Chroogloeocystis siderophila 5.2 s.c.1: one gene and its partners. The protein of the gene in region 1 interacts with the protein of each later gene in a pairwise test. Links are inferred from orthologs where the notes say so. Each region holds a gene or a part of one and is shown in the gene's direction. Other genes may lie near its edges.

Region 1 (5,852 bases):
TTACATAGTCATACCAAGACACAATTGACTCGTGGCATAATGACCCTGATGCCAGTCAAAGCCTTGAGATTAATTGCTTATGTCCCTATTTGACGCTAAACCAGCGCTGCTTGTCCTTGCAGATGGAACTGCTTATCGTGGTTTTTCGTTCGGCGCTACCGGAACCACTATTGGGGAAGTTGTTTTCAATACTGGCATGACAGGCTATCAAGAAGTCTTAACAGACCCCAGTTATTACGGACAAATTGTTGTCTTTACCTATCCTGAACTCGGTAACACAGGCGTAAATCCCGACGATGAAGAATCGCATAAGCCGCAAATCCGAGGTGCAGTAACGCGCAACATCTGCTACAAACCGAGCAATTGGCGTTCTACAGCTAGCTTGCCAGATTACCTCACACAGCACAACGTTCCTGGCATTTATGGAATTGATACTCGCGCGCTCACTCGTAAAATTCGGGCTTTAGGTGCTATGAATGGCGGAATTTCCACCGAAATTCTTGACGAAGCTGAGTTACTAGAGCAAGTCATCACAGCGCCTAGCATGAAAGGCTTGAATTTAGTGCGTGAAGTAACAACTGCTAAGGTTTACGAATGGTCAGACCCCACAACCGCGATTTGGGAATTTAAGCCCGTTAATCAAGAAAATACCGCAGAACCTTTGACGGTTGTTGCGATTGACTTTGGGGTGAAGCGTAACATTCTTCGCCGCCTAGCGAGTTATGGCTGTCGGATCATTGTTGTTCCTGTCAACACTCCTCCTGAAGAAATTCTCAAATACAACCCTGATGGAATTTTTCTCTCTAATGGTCCTGGTGACCCCGCACCCGTTACCGAAGGAATCGAAACAACCAAAGCACTCCTAGCGAGTCAAAAGCCAATGTTTGGCATTTGTATGGGACATCAAATTTTAGGTCACGCGCTAGGCGCAGAAACCTTTAAGCTTAAGTTTGGGCATCGCGGTCTTAACCAACCCGCTGGTTCAAAGCAGCGAGTCGAAATCACGAGTCAAAACCACAGTTTTGCGATCGATGCCAATTCCTTACCAGATGCGGATATTGAGATTACCCACCTCAATCTCAACGATTCGACGGTTGCAGGGCTGCGACATAAATCACTACCTCTATTTTCAGTGCAGTATCACCCAGAAGCTAGCCCTGGTCCTCATGACGCGGATTATTTATTTGAGCAGTTTGTACAATTGATGCGCGAAGCTAAACAGGATCAGCGACAAAGCATTAGTCTTTTTTAATCCTCAATTTCTGTCTCATGATAGTAGACAAGATCTCCAAAAACACTCTATACTTGAGCCTCGACTTTAAACATCTTAGTTAGCGTAGCAAGAGGAGGGTATTATTGCTGAGCCACTAAATATCACGGTTAGTTTGAGAGGAACCCGTGAAGTGCGGGACAATTATCAGTTGTTTCGATTTACAGGGTTGTTAGATGCTTTTTCTGAACCAACCTTTCGTAAGGTAATTGGCAAATGTATCGATGAAGGACCAAAAAATATTATTTTGGATCTTTCTCAAATCGACTTTGTTGATAGCTCAGGTCTAGGGGCACTGGTGCAACTTGCAAAACAAGCACAAAATGCTGGTGGCACTTCACAAATCGTGACTAACGCCCGCGTGACTCAAACAGTTAAGCTAGTTCGGTTAGAGCAGTTTCTCTCACTGCGTCCTTCAGTCGAAGCCGCGCTAGAAAACGTTAAACAGTCATGATCTGGCGACAGAAACAAGGCTAATATAGCTATCCGGTTGCATCATCTGGGTAGCTTGATTTTTGTTTATAGAAAAATGTTTATTAAAGCTGGGTGAATGAATTCGCTGCTCAATAAACTGTATCCGCTTCCGTTGCTGTGCGCACTTGGTTTGGGTAGCCCCGACTTTAGTTAAAGCGCTGATATTAAAGCGTGCGAAGCTATTTCAGCATTCGTGCAAGTCTGTTGAAAGCACCTATCTATATCTTTAAGAATGAGCGCTAACTAGCAGCTAATTACTATTACCTTCATTTATTTGGATGTGGGGATCGAGGATAATAAGAAGCTACCAAAACCGAAATGGGTAGTTTTACTAAATTCGTAACGGCAAAATTTATTTTCTCACCATCAATCTAGATAGAAGGATCATCTCAATTGTGAACTCAAAGGAGGAAGAACTACTTGATCGCTCATTTATAATAGAAGACGAACTAACTCTTAAGTTAGAGCAGCTGCTACCAACCTTGGCTGAAGATTTATTACAGCTACAGCAAGCTTCTCCAAGCGCTTTGGCATATTTAGGAGATGCAGTTTATGAGCTTTACATTAGGCGTTATTACTTACTGCCACCAAAGCGATCGCAGGTTTATCATCGATTAGTAGTGGCACAGGTAAGAGCAGAAGCACAAGCATCACATTTGCGATCGCTCACTCCTTACCTTACCAGTACTGAATTAGATATAGTCCGTCGTGGTCGGAATGCGACAACGAAGCCGCCAAAGCGTATCGAACCAGAAATTTATCAACAAGCATCGAGTTTAGAAACCTTAGTCGGCTACCTATTTCTCACTGACTGTCAGCGTTTGGCTCAGTTATTACACAAGCTAGACTTTGAGCAAAATCAAAATGAGTGATGAAAATTGTCTTTCTATACCGAAATAGCTGGAATTCTCAGTTAGATTCGAGGAGTAGGGATGCCCAAAAGAATTTAACACTTCAACTATATAAATGGCTAACAAACCACAAAAATTTAGATCTACGGGCGGGGCAAAGCGCGATAAGCCAGTCAAAATTAGAGAAAGCTCTAAACCTTTGCTCAAATCTCCCAATCAGGGTCGCACTGCACGAGCAAGACCTACAGTGAATCATGCTGTTAGTAACACAAATTTACAAAATTTAACAGAAGACAACGATCTCATTTACGGTCGTCACCCTGTTCTAGCTGCTTTGGAGAGTCAAAGACATTTAAATCGAATTTGGATTACTTCGCGATTGCGCTACGATCCCCGCTTTCATTCTTTGATTTCACAAGCAAAAGAAAAAGGAACAGTTATCGATGAAGTTGAACCTAAGCGTTTAGATCAAATCACGCATCATGCAAATCACCAAGGGATCGCTGCACAAATTGCCCCATATGCGTATAGCGATCTTGGTGAATTAATTGAGCGAGCAAAAGCGATCGCCGAATCACCTGTTATTGTGGCAGCTGAAGGTATTACCGATCCCCACAATTTGGGAGCAATTATTCGGACGGCTGAAGCGATTGGAGCGCAAGGGCTTGTCATCCCGCAAAGACGAGCAGTCGGAATTACATCGAGTGTTATGAAAGCCGCCGCTGGTGCTTTGGAAAAAATCCCTGTCGCCAGAGTAGTTAACTTCAGCCGTGCTTTAGAAGAACTCAAGGAGGCAGGATTTTGGATTTATGGTACAGCCGCAACCGCAAGCCAACCGCTGCATACAGTCCAATTTACAGGATCAGTAGTGTTAGTGATTGGTGCTGAGGGTGAGGGCTTGAGCTTGTTAACACAACGTTGCTGTGACGTGTTAGTGTCAATTCCACTTTTGGGTGATACTCCTAGCTTAAATGCCTCAGTCGCAGCCGGAATGGCTTTGTATGAAATTTTTCGCCAACGTTGGTTAAATATGCTTCATTTAGAAAAATTAAAATAAGATAATTTGAAAAAAGAAGCGTAACAGAGTATAACAAAGTGTGAAGTATTTAGAAGCAGTAGCAGACCGCGTCACATCTGTAACCAATGGACAAAACAGCAAATATGAAAACATTTTGGGATAGTTTTAAAGAAGTTTTAACTAATCTCTTTCACAGCTTTGGCTGGGCTTGGTGGGTAGAAATTGTTACACAAAATCCGCGCTGCACGTACTACTTCGGTCCTTTCTTGAGCGTTAAAGAAGCAAACGCTGCCAAGGCTGGATATATTGAGGATTTAGAGCAAGAAGGTGCGCAAGGAATCATTGTAAAAGTCAAGCGTTGCAAACCCAAGAATTTAACGGTTGCTGACGACTTGGGAGTTGTGCAGCCTAAAGCCACACCCATATTTAGCGGTCAGATGTAGAAGCTATGTAGAGGTCAGGGGTCAGGGTTTAGGGTGATTAGTTTACTAAGTACTAGTCACTACCTCTAACGACTCACTCTTCCTCAACGACTTCTGGATATTGAGCTATCCACGCGTCAATATCGCGTAACACCATCTGGGGAATTTCCCAAGGGAAAAGATGCGCGGTATTGGCATAGCATTGCCATTGACAGTTTTTCAAGTACCGAGCCGTTTCGTGACTTGATTCAGCAGTGATATGGCGATCGCTTGCTCCGGCGAGCATCAAGCTCGGACACGTAATCTTGTGTAAATCGGCGAGGCGATTATAACCTGATCGCAGCGCTGTATTCAACGCGCGTTGTGCAGCCGCAGAAGTTTGCAGGTACGCAGCGATCGCGTCAGTAGCAAGATAGCGATAGGCGGTTGGTGAATGTTGTTGAATGAGGTAGCGATAGAGCGATCGCTTGCCAAAAGTCTCAATATTCCACTGCCAACTCGGTTGTAACCAATTCAGAATAGATGCTACACCAGTATACACATTATCTTGCCAGCTAATCGGCGGATGATTCCCTCTGGGACGCGCTGCGGTGGCAACGAGGATTAACCCGCTGACGCGATCAGGCAATTTAAGCGCGAGTTCCATCGCCAAAATTCCGCCCAACGACCAGCCGAGGAATAAGCAGCGCTGAATTTTCAAGCTATCTATCAGTGCTTCTAAGTCGAGCAAGTGATCGTTCATTGTAAAATTTTGTTGTGTGCGACTGCTACCATAGCCGCGTAAATCGGGGGCGATCGTACGGAAACGCTGCGATAAATGGTTCGTAAACACCGATAGACTACGCCCTGAGCCTGGATGACCGTGTAAGCAAAGGATCGGAAAGCCGTGTCCTTGAATATGAACGTTGAGCTTGACAGGGTGAGTAGTTTGAGGTAAAGACACTCGATAAAAATAAGCCATAGTATATTTTTACTATAAGACTTATGTTGCTAGTGGGAAATGGTAATTGGTAAAAGAAATCATTACCAAGCAAAACAAGAATTTGAGTCACTTTTTACGTAAGTCCTGAATTAAACTAAATAATCTGGATTACAAGTCAAAGGAGCAAACAATGGCATCCATCCGCGAGTTGCACCAACAACTGGTGAGCAAAGAACGCTCTGCGGTTGAAATTACTCAAGAAGCCTTGCAGCGCATCGCAACGTTAGAGCCGAAATTACATAGTTTCTTATCGGTGACAGCAGATACAGCGCTAGCACAGGCGCAAGCAGTGGATGCCAAAATCGCTGCGGGAGAGGAAATAGGGCTACTCGCAGGAATTCCGATTGGCATCAAAGACAATATGTGTACCAAGGGAATTCGGACAACGTGTGCTTCTAAAATTTTGGAGAACTTTGTACCACCGTACGAATCAACCGTGACGCAAAAGCTAGCCGATGCAGGTACTGTCATGGTGGGCAAAACGAATTTAGATGAATTCGCAATGGGAAGTTCTACAGAAAATTCAGCATTTCAAGTCACTGCCAATCCTTGGGATTTAGAACGAGTCCCTGGTGGTTCTTCTGGTGGTTCGGCGGCGGCGGTAGCAGCGCAAGAATGTGTTGTCGCCCTAGGTTCTGATACTGGCGGTTCGATTCGTCAACCTGCGTCGTTTTGTGGCGTTGTTGGCATGAAACCGACTTACGGGTTAGTTTCGCGTTACGGTTTAGTCGCGTTTGCTTCATCGTTGGATCAAATTGGACCATTTGGGCGTACCGTAGAAGATGCCGCAATTTTACTGGGTGCGATCGCTGGATACGATCCCAAAGATTCGACG
Region 2 (4,368 bases), on another replicon or contig:
CCAGGGATTTTGCTAGAACCGACCACTTGTGTACGCGGTAGCCGCCAATGCTGAGAGACAAGATTAAATTCATGCAGTGAGTGTCAGGCGAGAGCAAAGGTTAGATGCTGCTTTCGTTGTATTTGATCAGTGTTGCGATCGCTTTGACTAACGTCTCTAGCTCGACAGGTTTTGTGATATGTTGTTGAAATCTGGCGCGTAAAGCTTGTTGCTGATTGCAATCACTGGCGTAGGCAGTCAGTGCGATCGCTGGAATATCGCGTTGCTGTGAGCGAATATGTTGCATTAGCATATAGCCATCCATCTCTGGCATCCCAATATCACTGACTAATACATCCGGTTGAGAGTTCGTTAAAGCTACTACCGCCTCGTTTGTGGAAGTTGCTGAGATTACCGCTGCTCCTGCCTGTTCTAACACAAAAACAACAAAGTCTCTAGTATCAGTATCGTCATCAACCACTAAAACTTGAACGTTGTTTAAATTGGGTGGGAGTTCCGACGATTGGTGATTCTGATCGACTGTTGGTTCACTGCGTATGAGGGGAAGTTGTACTGTAAAAGTTGCTCCCTGATTTTCACCGCGACTTTCTACCTCGACTGTGCTGCCATGCAGTTCAACCAAGTGCCGTACGATCGCGAGTCCCAAACCCAATCCGCCAAACTTGCGCGTCGTTTTGCCATCATCTTCTTGGCGAAAGTAGTCGAATACAAGAGGCAAGAAATCAGGTTGAATGCCTTTTCCTGTGTCGCTGACTCTGATTTGAGCCTGATTGCGAACCTGTGTTAACTCTACCGTAACGCGACCGCCTGTAGGCATAAATTTGACCGCGTTAGAAAGCGGGTTCCACATCACTTGCTGTAAGCGCGTTGCATCACCGGAAACTTCTACATTAAAGTCAAGGTTTACCGTTAACTCGATTGATTTGGCTTCTACTGCTAGACGCACGGTTTCAATCGTTGCTAAGGCTTGTGCAGTCTTTGCCTCATCAAGCTTGCGGGTTTGCAGTAGCTTTGACCAACCAAGAATCGGATTCAGTGGCGATCGCAACTCGTGCGATAATACTGCCAAAAACTCGTCTTTAATGCGGTTAGCTTGTTGCAACGGCTCACAGCTTGCTGCAATGAAGTTGTCAAATTTGCCCGTTCCAGCGCCACTGCTACTTGGTCACTTGACACCTTGCACATTATCAGCTTCATCGCGTAGCGGCATCACTCACCCACTTGCCCAAAAGCGACTGCCATCTTTGCGGACGTGCCAGCGTTCGTTTTCACCTTGCCCTGCGTGTAGGGCGATGTGCATTTCCCGATCAGCTTGATTTTGCAGATTGTCTTCTGGCGTAAAAAGCAAACGACTCTTGCCGCAGTTCTCGTACCAAGTTTCTCATTGCTGGCTGTATTACACTGAGATGTTCTGCATTTAAGCAACGTATTAACTCAGTCACGATCAAGTTCTTTGTATCCATAAGCTTTGACTATTTTACAAAGAAAGTCTACCTATTGAGCGAGGGAGCCTATTTTTAGCAAAGACAACGCACAAAGTTACTGACTTATGCTATAAATGCCGACAAAGTGAATGCGATCACATTTCTGCAGTTTGACGCTTATAGCACCAAAAATCTTGTACTGCAAAGCTATGTTGGAAAATAATAAAAAGGCTACAAATAGCTAATACCACTATATAATAGTAATCATGTTTTCATTCGCGAAATTGAAAGCATAGTGTATGAGAAAACTAGTGCTTTCAATTGGCGTACGCTACACCCAACATTAAGGCAACAATAATGGGAACTCGAATTTGTTGTTTTTGATGGACTTACATTAGGCTGTTTGGGTGAATTAATACTGATTGATACAAAGGTTAGTTTACTTCTGTAAATTAACTTTCACTATGGCAAGAATTAATAGAAATACTATCTAGAAATACGATTTTTTCGTTATGCTTGGCAATACGCGATGAGTAGCTGAACGTACGTTGTAGTAAAAAGAAAGTAAAACAGTACTGGATTTCTCTCTTGCTGTAGGTGGCGTATGCATCAATTCAGGAACAATAAGAGTAAGCAGTGAGTGTAGCTCTTACTAAAATGTTCAACTTAGAATCTCCTTTGCCGAATACGACAACACGACACGAACAAATTTCCCGCGTTGTGGTTACTGCGCAGCAGATGCGGGATATTGAAGCGCGAATTTTTGCAGGAGGAATGCCAGTCGCCGCTTTGATGGAGAAGGTAGCAGGGCTGATTGCGCGTCGGATTATCGAGCTTTATCCGCGATCGCATTTCCCGTGTATTGGTATTTTAGTAGGGCCTGGGCATAATGGCGGTGATGCCTTAGTGGTGGCACGCGAATTACACTTTCAAGGATATGACATTGTGGTTTGCTGCCCTTTTTCTAAGTTAAAAGACTTAACTGCACAAAACGCACAATATGTCAAAAGTTTAGGTATTCCGGTTTATGAAGCTTTGGAACCTCTAGCAAAGTGTGCTGTATTTGTTGATGGTTTATTTGGGTTTGGGTTAGAGCGATCCCTGGCTTCGCCTGTAGATCGCATTGTCGATCAGTTGAATGAATGGTCACAGCCAGTGGTGAGTATTGATTTACCCTCTGGGATACACACCGATACAGGGGAAGTGCTAGAAACCGCCGTACAAGCAACGCAGACATTTTGCTTAGGATTGTGGAAAATAGGATTGTTGCAAGACCAAGCGTTAGATTATGTTGGTCAAGCTGAATTAATTGATTTTGATATTCCAATTGCAGATATCCAAGCGGTATTGGAATCGCCCAAGATACAACGCATTACCCCGCAAAGTGCGATCGCAACTTTACCACTCAAGCGATCGCCCGTGACGCACAAATACAAACAGGGACACTTATTACTCATCTGCGGTTCGCGACGTTACACAGGCGGGGCAATTTTAACAGGTTTAGGGGCAAGAGCAAGTGGTGTCGGAATGCTTTCAATAGCGGTTCCTGAGTCGATTAAACCGCTATTATCTGCACAATTACCCGAAGCCCTCATCGTCGGTTGCCCAGAAACCGCAAGCGGTGCGATCGCGCAGTTGCAATTACCCGAAAAAACTGATTTGAGGTCGTTTGATGCGATCGCCTGTGGTCCTGGCTTAACTGTAGACGCCAAGCCAATTTTACAAGAAGTTATGAACAGCGATCGCCCTTTGATTTTAGATGCGGATGGTTTAAATATTCTTGCTCAAATGGGAACAATCCCCACATTACAACGCCGACAAGCACCAACTGTATTAACACCGCACGCAGGTGAATTTAAGCGATTGTTTCCTGATACTGTTGATCCGACAAGCGACCGGATCGCCGCCGTACGTGCAGCCGCTGCACAAAGTGGGGCTGTGGTGTTACTAAAAGGCGCAAGAACCGCGATCGCCGATATTGATTATGTGTGGATTAACCCTGAAAGTACGCCAGCTTTGGCGCGTGGTGGTAGTGGTGATGTCTTGACAGGTTTATTAGGTGGATTGATTGCGCAAGCGACTACTAAACATATACCTTTACTAGAAATTGTCGCCAGCGCTGCGTGGTGGCATTCTCAAGCGGGTATTTTAGCAGCGCGCGATCGTACCGAAATGGGCGTAGATGCCTTTACTTTGACGCAGTATTTGATATCTGTAATGCGAAGCAATTAGCGATCAGCTAAACAGGACGAGCGCGACCTACGGATTATTTTTGCTCATAAACTAAAAACTTTGTACATGATGTACGATCATCTGTCAATTCCTTATTAGTCGCGATCACCTTGTGTGGTGTTGGATTATCAATTGCTAGTAGAAGACCACTCGGTTGGTTGCGTTTATTCGCAGGAGGAATGTTTGTCGGATTAGGCATTGTTGGTATGCATTTTACCGCAATGTGGGAAATGCGACTTGCGGCGATGCCAGTGTACAACCAATTATTTGTCATTGGTGCGGGAGTTTTTACTATTTTTATGTCTACCAACGCGTTGTGGTTGGCGTTTCATGCAAGTGCTGAAAAAATTGTGTCGTCGGAAAGTTTGGGTAAAGTTGGTAGCGCGATTTTTACAGGAGTCGCAATCGATGCACTGCATTACCTAGGGATGATGGCGGTTGACTATTACCCATCAATCAAACTTCTGCGTCAGAGTACTGGAATGGATAGGTTTATCCTTGCTATTTCTACTGGTACTGCGGGTTTAAGTATTTTGTTGTTAGCATCAGTGGGTTCGTATTTTGGTCAGCGCCTCAGTGCTAAGATTGCCAATGCGGAAGCGTTGCGGGAAAGCGAAGAACGGTATCAAAAGTTATTTGATTTTGCGCCTGATGCTTATTTTGCGATCGCCGCTGATGGTACGCTCAAATCGGTTAATAATTTTGCTGCTGA
Region 3 (4,469 bases), on another replicon or contig:
CATCTTGGTATCTCCCTGCTGAAGAGTTGCATATGCCATTTGTTCGTTTTAAAAAATCTTTACGAAACATCAAGCAGGAATCGCTCCATCGCGCCCCCCATCGAGTTGGTCAGTGGTTCAAGTGGTTAGCGCCTGGGTTATTTGTCAAACGCTGGTTACTGTTAAGTGCTGGTGGAGTAGTGTTAGTTGGCTTAGGTTTAGCAATTTGGGTTAAACTGACGCCTATTTTTTATGCATTGCAATTAATACAGGACATTGTCGGTACGATCGCAAACGTTGTTCCTAATTATGTTAGCGGTCCTTTGGTACTGCTACTTGGCGCATTATTAATCTTCTGGGGACAAACTCGCACAGTAGGTTCGATTACCGAGGTGTTACGACCAGAAGGCGGTGAGGAAGAACTCATCGACGTACTATTAACACATCGTCGCTTGCATCGCGGACCTAAAATTGTCGCAATTGGTGGCGGGACAGGTTTATCAACCTTACTGCGCGGACTCAAGGCGTATAGCGCAAATATTACTGCAATCGTCACTGTAGCGGATGATGGCGGGTCTTCAGGACGGCTGCGGCGTGAAATTGGTGTTCTCCCCCCAGGCGATATTCGTAACTGTTTAGCCGCCCTCGCTTCTGAGGAAAAACTGTTAACCGAACTCTTTCAATATCGATTTCAAGCTGGTGATGGTTTAGTTGGTCATAGTTTTGGCAATTTATTCCTCACCGCGATGAGTGAAATTACTGGTGATTTAGAACGAGCGATCGCCGCAAGTTCCCAAGTTCTTGCAATTCGCGGACAAGTTTTTCCCGCAACGCTGAGTGATGTCCGTTTATGGGCAGAATTAGCCGATGGTCGTCGCATTGAAGGTGAATCTAATATTACTAAAGCAGGCGGCTGTATCCTTAAAATCGGCTGTACTCCCGCCGAACCCCCAGCCTTACCCAAAGCACTGCAAGCGATTAACGAAGCTGACTACATTATCATCGGTCCTGGAAGTCTTTATACAAGCGTCATTCCTAATTTATTAGTCCCAGAAATTGCGGCGGCGATCGCTGCCCGCTGTAAAGGAGGCAAAACACCGCCGATTCCTTGTATCTACGTTTGTAATGTCATGACGCAACCAGGCGAAACACAAGGTTACACTGTCTCGGATCATATTCGCGCGATCGATGCTGCGTGCGGACAAAAATTATTTAGTGCTGTCCTTGTTCATCGACGCACTCCCTCAGAAAAAAGCCTGAGGCGCTATGCACAAGAAAATTCTCATCCTGTATTTCTAGATCGTGATGTTGTCGCCCGCTTAGGACGGCGGATCGTTTTAGCCAACGTGATGGATGAAGACGAAGAAACAGGACTAGTGCGGCATAACCCTCAAGCATTAGCTCAGGTATTATTACGCTGGTATGGTCGCGCTCATGTGTAAAGTTTAACTAGCTCGCACAAGTTTTTCTATACCATCTTCTGTAGAATTCCCTTCAAGCATTTCTTGGAAAAACTGATTAAGTGATTTTTCTCGACTCACAAACTGAGACATAATTCTATCACTTTGAAAATGTTCTGTAGGCCGAAATGTGAGAAGATAAAGCATTTCGCTTGTATTCTGATTTAAAATTATTAAATGGTCTACTTAACAGGTAGTCTAATAGTTTACTAATAAAATGTATTTTATAGCAGAGGTCACGGTTGAAAATGAGTTAGGGTAATGGTTATTCATACCTTCGATGTCCTAGCTACCCCAACGAGACTGCTATATAATCTAAGGTATGCACTGAAGCATCAAACTTGTAATATAGTAGGAGTCAGAGGTCAGAGTTAAACTTCCCTAGGGAAGTCAATATGAGCTTCTATAATATCCTAACTCTGTTGACTATGGCCATACCACAAACATAGATGAATGAGTGGTAGCGATCGCCTACAAGTTTGCGTTGCTACTACTTGTACCGCTTGAACTAAATCAACCAGCGATGTTGACGCAGTATTTGTTTTCTTGACGTGTAAACGATGAGGTGATCGCTTTTCTATTTCTAATCTTTCTAGTTGAGATGTTAAAGCGCTAATTTGACCTTCTAAAGTGTTTTTCTCTAATCTAAATTGTTCAATTCGAGATTTTAGCTTTTCCTGCTCCATGAGTTGAGTGTTTTGTTGCATAATAGCAGCAACTCTACACTCTAAATCTTTTTTGTCTCGTTTGAGAGATATAAGTTTTTGTTCAGCCTGGTGTAATTCTTCTCGTCTTTGAACAAATTGTCCTTCAACTTTAGCTAATTCTGATTGCGCTTTTCGTAGTTCATTAACTCTTACTATAAGAACTTGTAGTTCGGCTTTTCATCTTTCTAACTCTGCTTTATATTATTGGTTACTGCTGAGTAGTTTCTTACTAGAAATAGTAGCGCCAACAGCCCCTGTGGTACTTCCCAATAATGCACCACTCGTTCCTCCTACTGAAGCTGCTACACCTAAGCCAACAGCAAGTGAACCTACCATTAATCAATCTTGGTTTGGCATACCCCCACAAGTCCTTATGCTAAATTGGTTACACCATTTCTACATAAAGCTTGTTGAGTCAGCCTCGTCAAATTTACGGAATGTATTATTTTTACTAATATTTACCAGTGAGTAATTATTCGGTTGTTTAAATAATAAAATAACTTAAATCTTTAACTTGCATATTCTAAGCAACAATTAAACATAAATAATCGAAGTTTGTAATGTCTAACAAAGTACACATTAAATTATGACTATTAATACTTTTAATTGCATACTTATAGATACAAATGCTACGATGTATTTAGGTGTATTATTAGGACGATTTTTAAGTGCTGGAAGTGTTATTTTGTTACACGGCGATCTAGGCACTGGCAAAACAACTTTAGTTCAAGGAATTGGTAAAGGATTAGGAATCACTGAACCAATTGTTAGCCCTACTTTTACTTTAATTAACGAGTATACGGAAGGACGTTTGCCGCTTTATCATCTAGATTTATATCGTCTAGAACCAAAAGACGTTGCTGCATTGCACCTAGAAACTTACTGGGAAGGTATCGACGCAGATTTGGGGATAATGGCAATCGAATGGGCAGAACGATTGCCCTACTTACCACCAACTTATCTTAGTATTTGCCTAAACCACACTTCAAATGGTCGCCAAGTAGAGTTGTCTGCGGTTGATATTTCGCTTGATTTTTTAGCAAGATTTCAAACTAACTAAACTCTAGGCTAACCCGCTTCTATCCATCAAACTGTAGCGCTTCACCTCTAACATTTGTATCTAATTTACCCTTGTTGTAGACAATCTGACCGCCGACAATTGTCGTTACAGGCCATCCAGTAAGTTGCCAACCTTCAAAAGGACTCCAACCGCACTTAGTTTGTAACTCCTCACGCAAAACAGGGCGGTACGTGTTGAGATCGACTAAGACAAGATCTGCGTCATAACCAACCGCGATCGCGCCTTTATTCGGAATCCGATATGCTTTAGCAACGGCGGTAGACATCCAGTGCGCGACTTGCGCTACAGTACAGCGCCCCTGCATCGCTTGTGTCAGCATCAATGCTAATGATGTTTCTACCCCTGGCATTCCTGAAGGTGTATTCGGATACTCTTGCGCTTTTTCTTCTAAAGTATGCGGTGCGTGATCGGTGGCGATAAAGTCAATAACACCATCAAGTAAAGCTTGCCATAACACTTCATTATCCTGCGGCGATCGCAATGGTGGATTCATCTGTGCTAAAGTGCCAATCTTGGCATAAGCATCAGTATTCAATAGTAAATGCTGTGGTGTCACTTCCGCCGTAACCCAGCTTGGTTTATCGTGACGCAACAATTCGGCTTCGTCTCCGGTTGACATATGCAGAATATGTAAGCGTCGCTGATATTTCTTAGAAAGTTTTAACGCGAGTTTTGTTGCATTTAATGCTGCTGCTACATCCTGAATTTGCGAGTGAATCGCCGGATCTTTAATGCCCGCAAACTCTTGTCTTCTTTGAGTGATGCGGGCTTGATCTTCCGCATGAACAGCAATTAAGCGATCACCTTGCGAAAAAATTTGCTCTAAGGCAGCTTCTTTATCAACGAGTAATTGACCGTGCATTGAACCCATGAAAATTTTAATTCCTGGGGTAGGATTGACGGCGAGTAAATCAGGGGTATTATCTCCGGTAGCTCCGATGAAAAAACCGTAGTTAACTAAACACTTTTGCCTGGCACGTTCGAGTTTATCGTCCAAAGCTTGCTGATTTGTCGTTAGCGGGCGAGTATTCGGCATTTCTAAAAAAGACGTGACACCACCTCTAGCACACGCACAGCTAGCAGTAAACAAATCTTCTTTGTGTTCTAAGCCTGGTTCGCGAAAATGAACTTGAGGATCGATAACACCAGGCAACAAAGTTAAACCGGATGCGTCTATTTCTAGATAGTCTGCGCTATTTGCTGGTGGCGCAATTTCAGGCGCGACTTGCGCAATTTGGCGAT

Evidence for each region. The genes of interacting proteins can lie anywhere in the genome.
Region 2: the proteins of rlmB (region 1) and NIES1031_RS08955 interact in binary tests that used the Escherichia coli proteins (3 or more experiments, as listed by UniProt). The link is inferred for Chroogloeocystis siderophila 5.2 s.c.1 from one-to-one orthologs.
Region 3: the proteins of rlmB (region 1) and tsaE interact in binary tests that used the Escherichia coli proteins (3 or more experiments, as listed by UniProt). The link is inferred for Chroogloeocystis siderophila 5.2 s.c.1 from one-to-one orthologs.

What each region holds. Positions count from the first base shown.
Region 1 is NZ_MRCC01000010.1:205,783-211,634, reverse strand. The notes cover bases 1,847-4,681. They hold rlmB (23S rRNA (guanosine(2251)-2'-O)-methyltransferase RlmB), read left to right. Parts: upstream 1,847-2,710; coding sequence 2,711-3,652; downstream 3,653-4,681. Other genes in these bases: NIES1031_RS13925 (alpha/beta fold hydrolase), read right to left, coding at 4,130-4,681; NIES1031_RS13930 (DUF1816 domain-containing protein), read left to right, coding at 3,757-4,056; NIES1031_RS13940 (Mini-ribonuclease 3), read left to right, coding at 2,215-2,616. Outside these bases: carA (glutamine-hydrolyzing carbamoyl-phosphate synthase small subunit), read left to right, coding at 80-1,252; NIES1031_RS13945 (STAS domain-containing protein), read left to right, coding at 1,374-1,724; more of NIES1031_RS13925, read right to left, coding at 4,682-4,996; Asp-tRNA(Asn)/Glu-tRNA(Gln) amidotransferase subunit GatA, read left to right, coding at 5,148-5,852. UniProt on the Escherichia coli protein: Specifically methylates the ribose of guanosine 2251 in 23S rRNA.
Region 2 is NZ_MRCC01000006.1:179,545-183,912, forward strand. The notes cover bases 1,509-4,368. They hold NIES1031_RS08955 (bifunctional ADP-dependent NAD(P)H-hydrate dehydratase/NAD(P)H-hydrate epimerase), read left to right. Parts: upstream 1,509-2,081; coding sequence 2,082-3,656; downstream 3,657-4,368. Other genes in these bases: NIES1031_RS08965 (bifunctional diguanylate cyclase/phosphodiesterase), read left to right, coding at 3,767-4,368. In the rest of the region: NIES1031_RS24275 (hypothetical protein), read right to left, coding at 1-73; NIES1031_RS08950 (hybrid sensor histidine kinase/response regulator), read right to left, coding at 101-1,102; NIES1031_RS25975 (hypothetical protein), read right to left, coding at 1,214-1,348. UniProt on the Escherichia coli protein: Bifunctional enzyme that catalyzes the epimerization of the S- and R-forms of NAD(P)HX and the dehydration of the S-form of NAD(P)HX at the expense of ADP, which is converted to AMP.
Region 3 is NZ_MRCC01000001.1:71,889-76,357, reverse strand. The notes cover bases 1,509-4,469. They hold tsaE (tRNA (adenosine(37)-N6)-threonylcarbamoyltransferase complex ATPase subunit type 1 TsaE), read left to right. Parts: upstream 1,509-2,732; coding sequence 2,733-3,206; downstream 3,207-4,469. Other genes in these bases: NIES1031_RS00335 (dihydroorotase), read right to left, coding at 3,226-4,469; NIES1031_RS25880 (hypothetical protein), read right to left, coding at 2,348-2,482; NIES1031_RS00345 (hypothetical protein), read right to left, coding at 1,853-2,146. Also shown: NIES1031_RS00350 (gluconeogenesis factor YvcK family protein), read left to right, coding at 33-1,421. UniProt on the Escherichia coli protein: Required for the formation of a threonylcarbamoyl group on adenosine at position 37 (t(6)A37) in tRNAs that read codons beginning with adenine.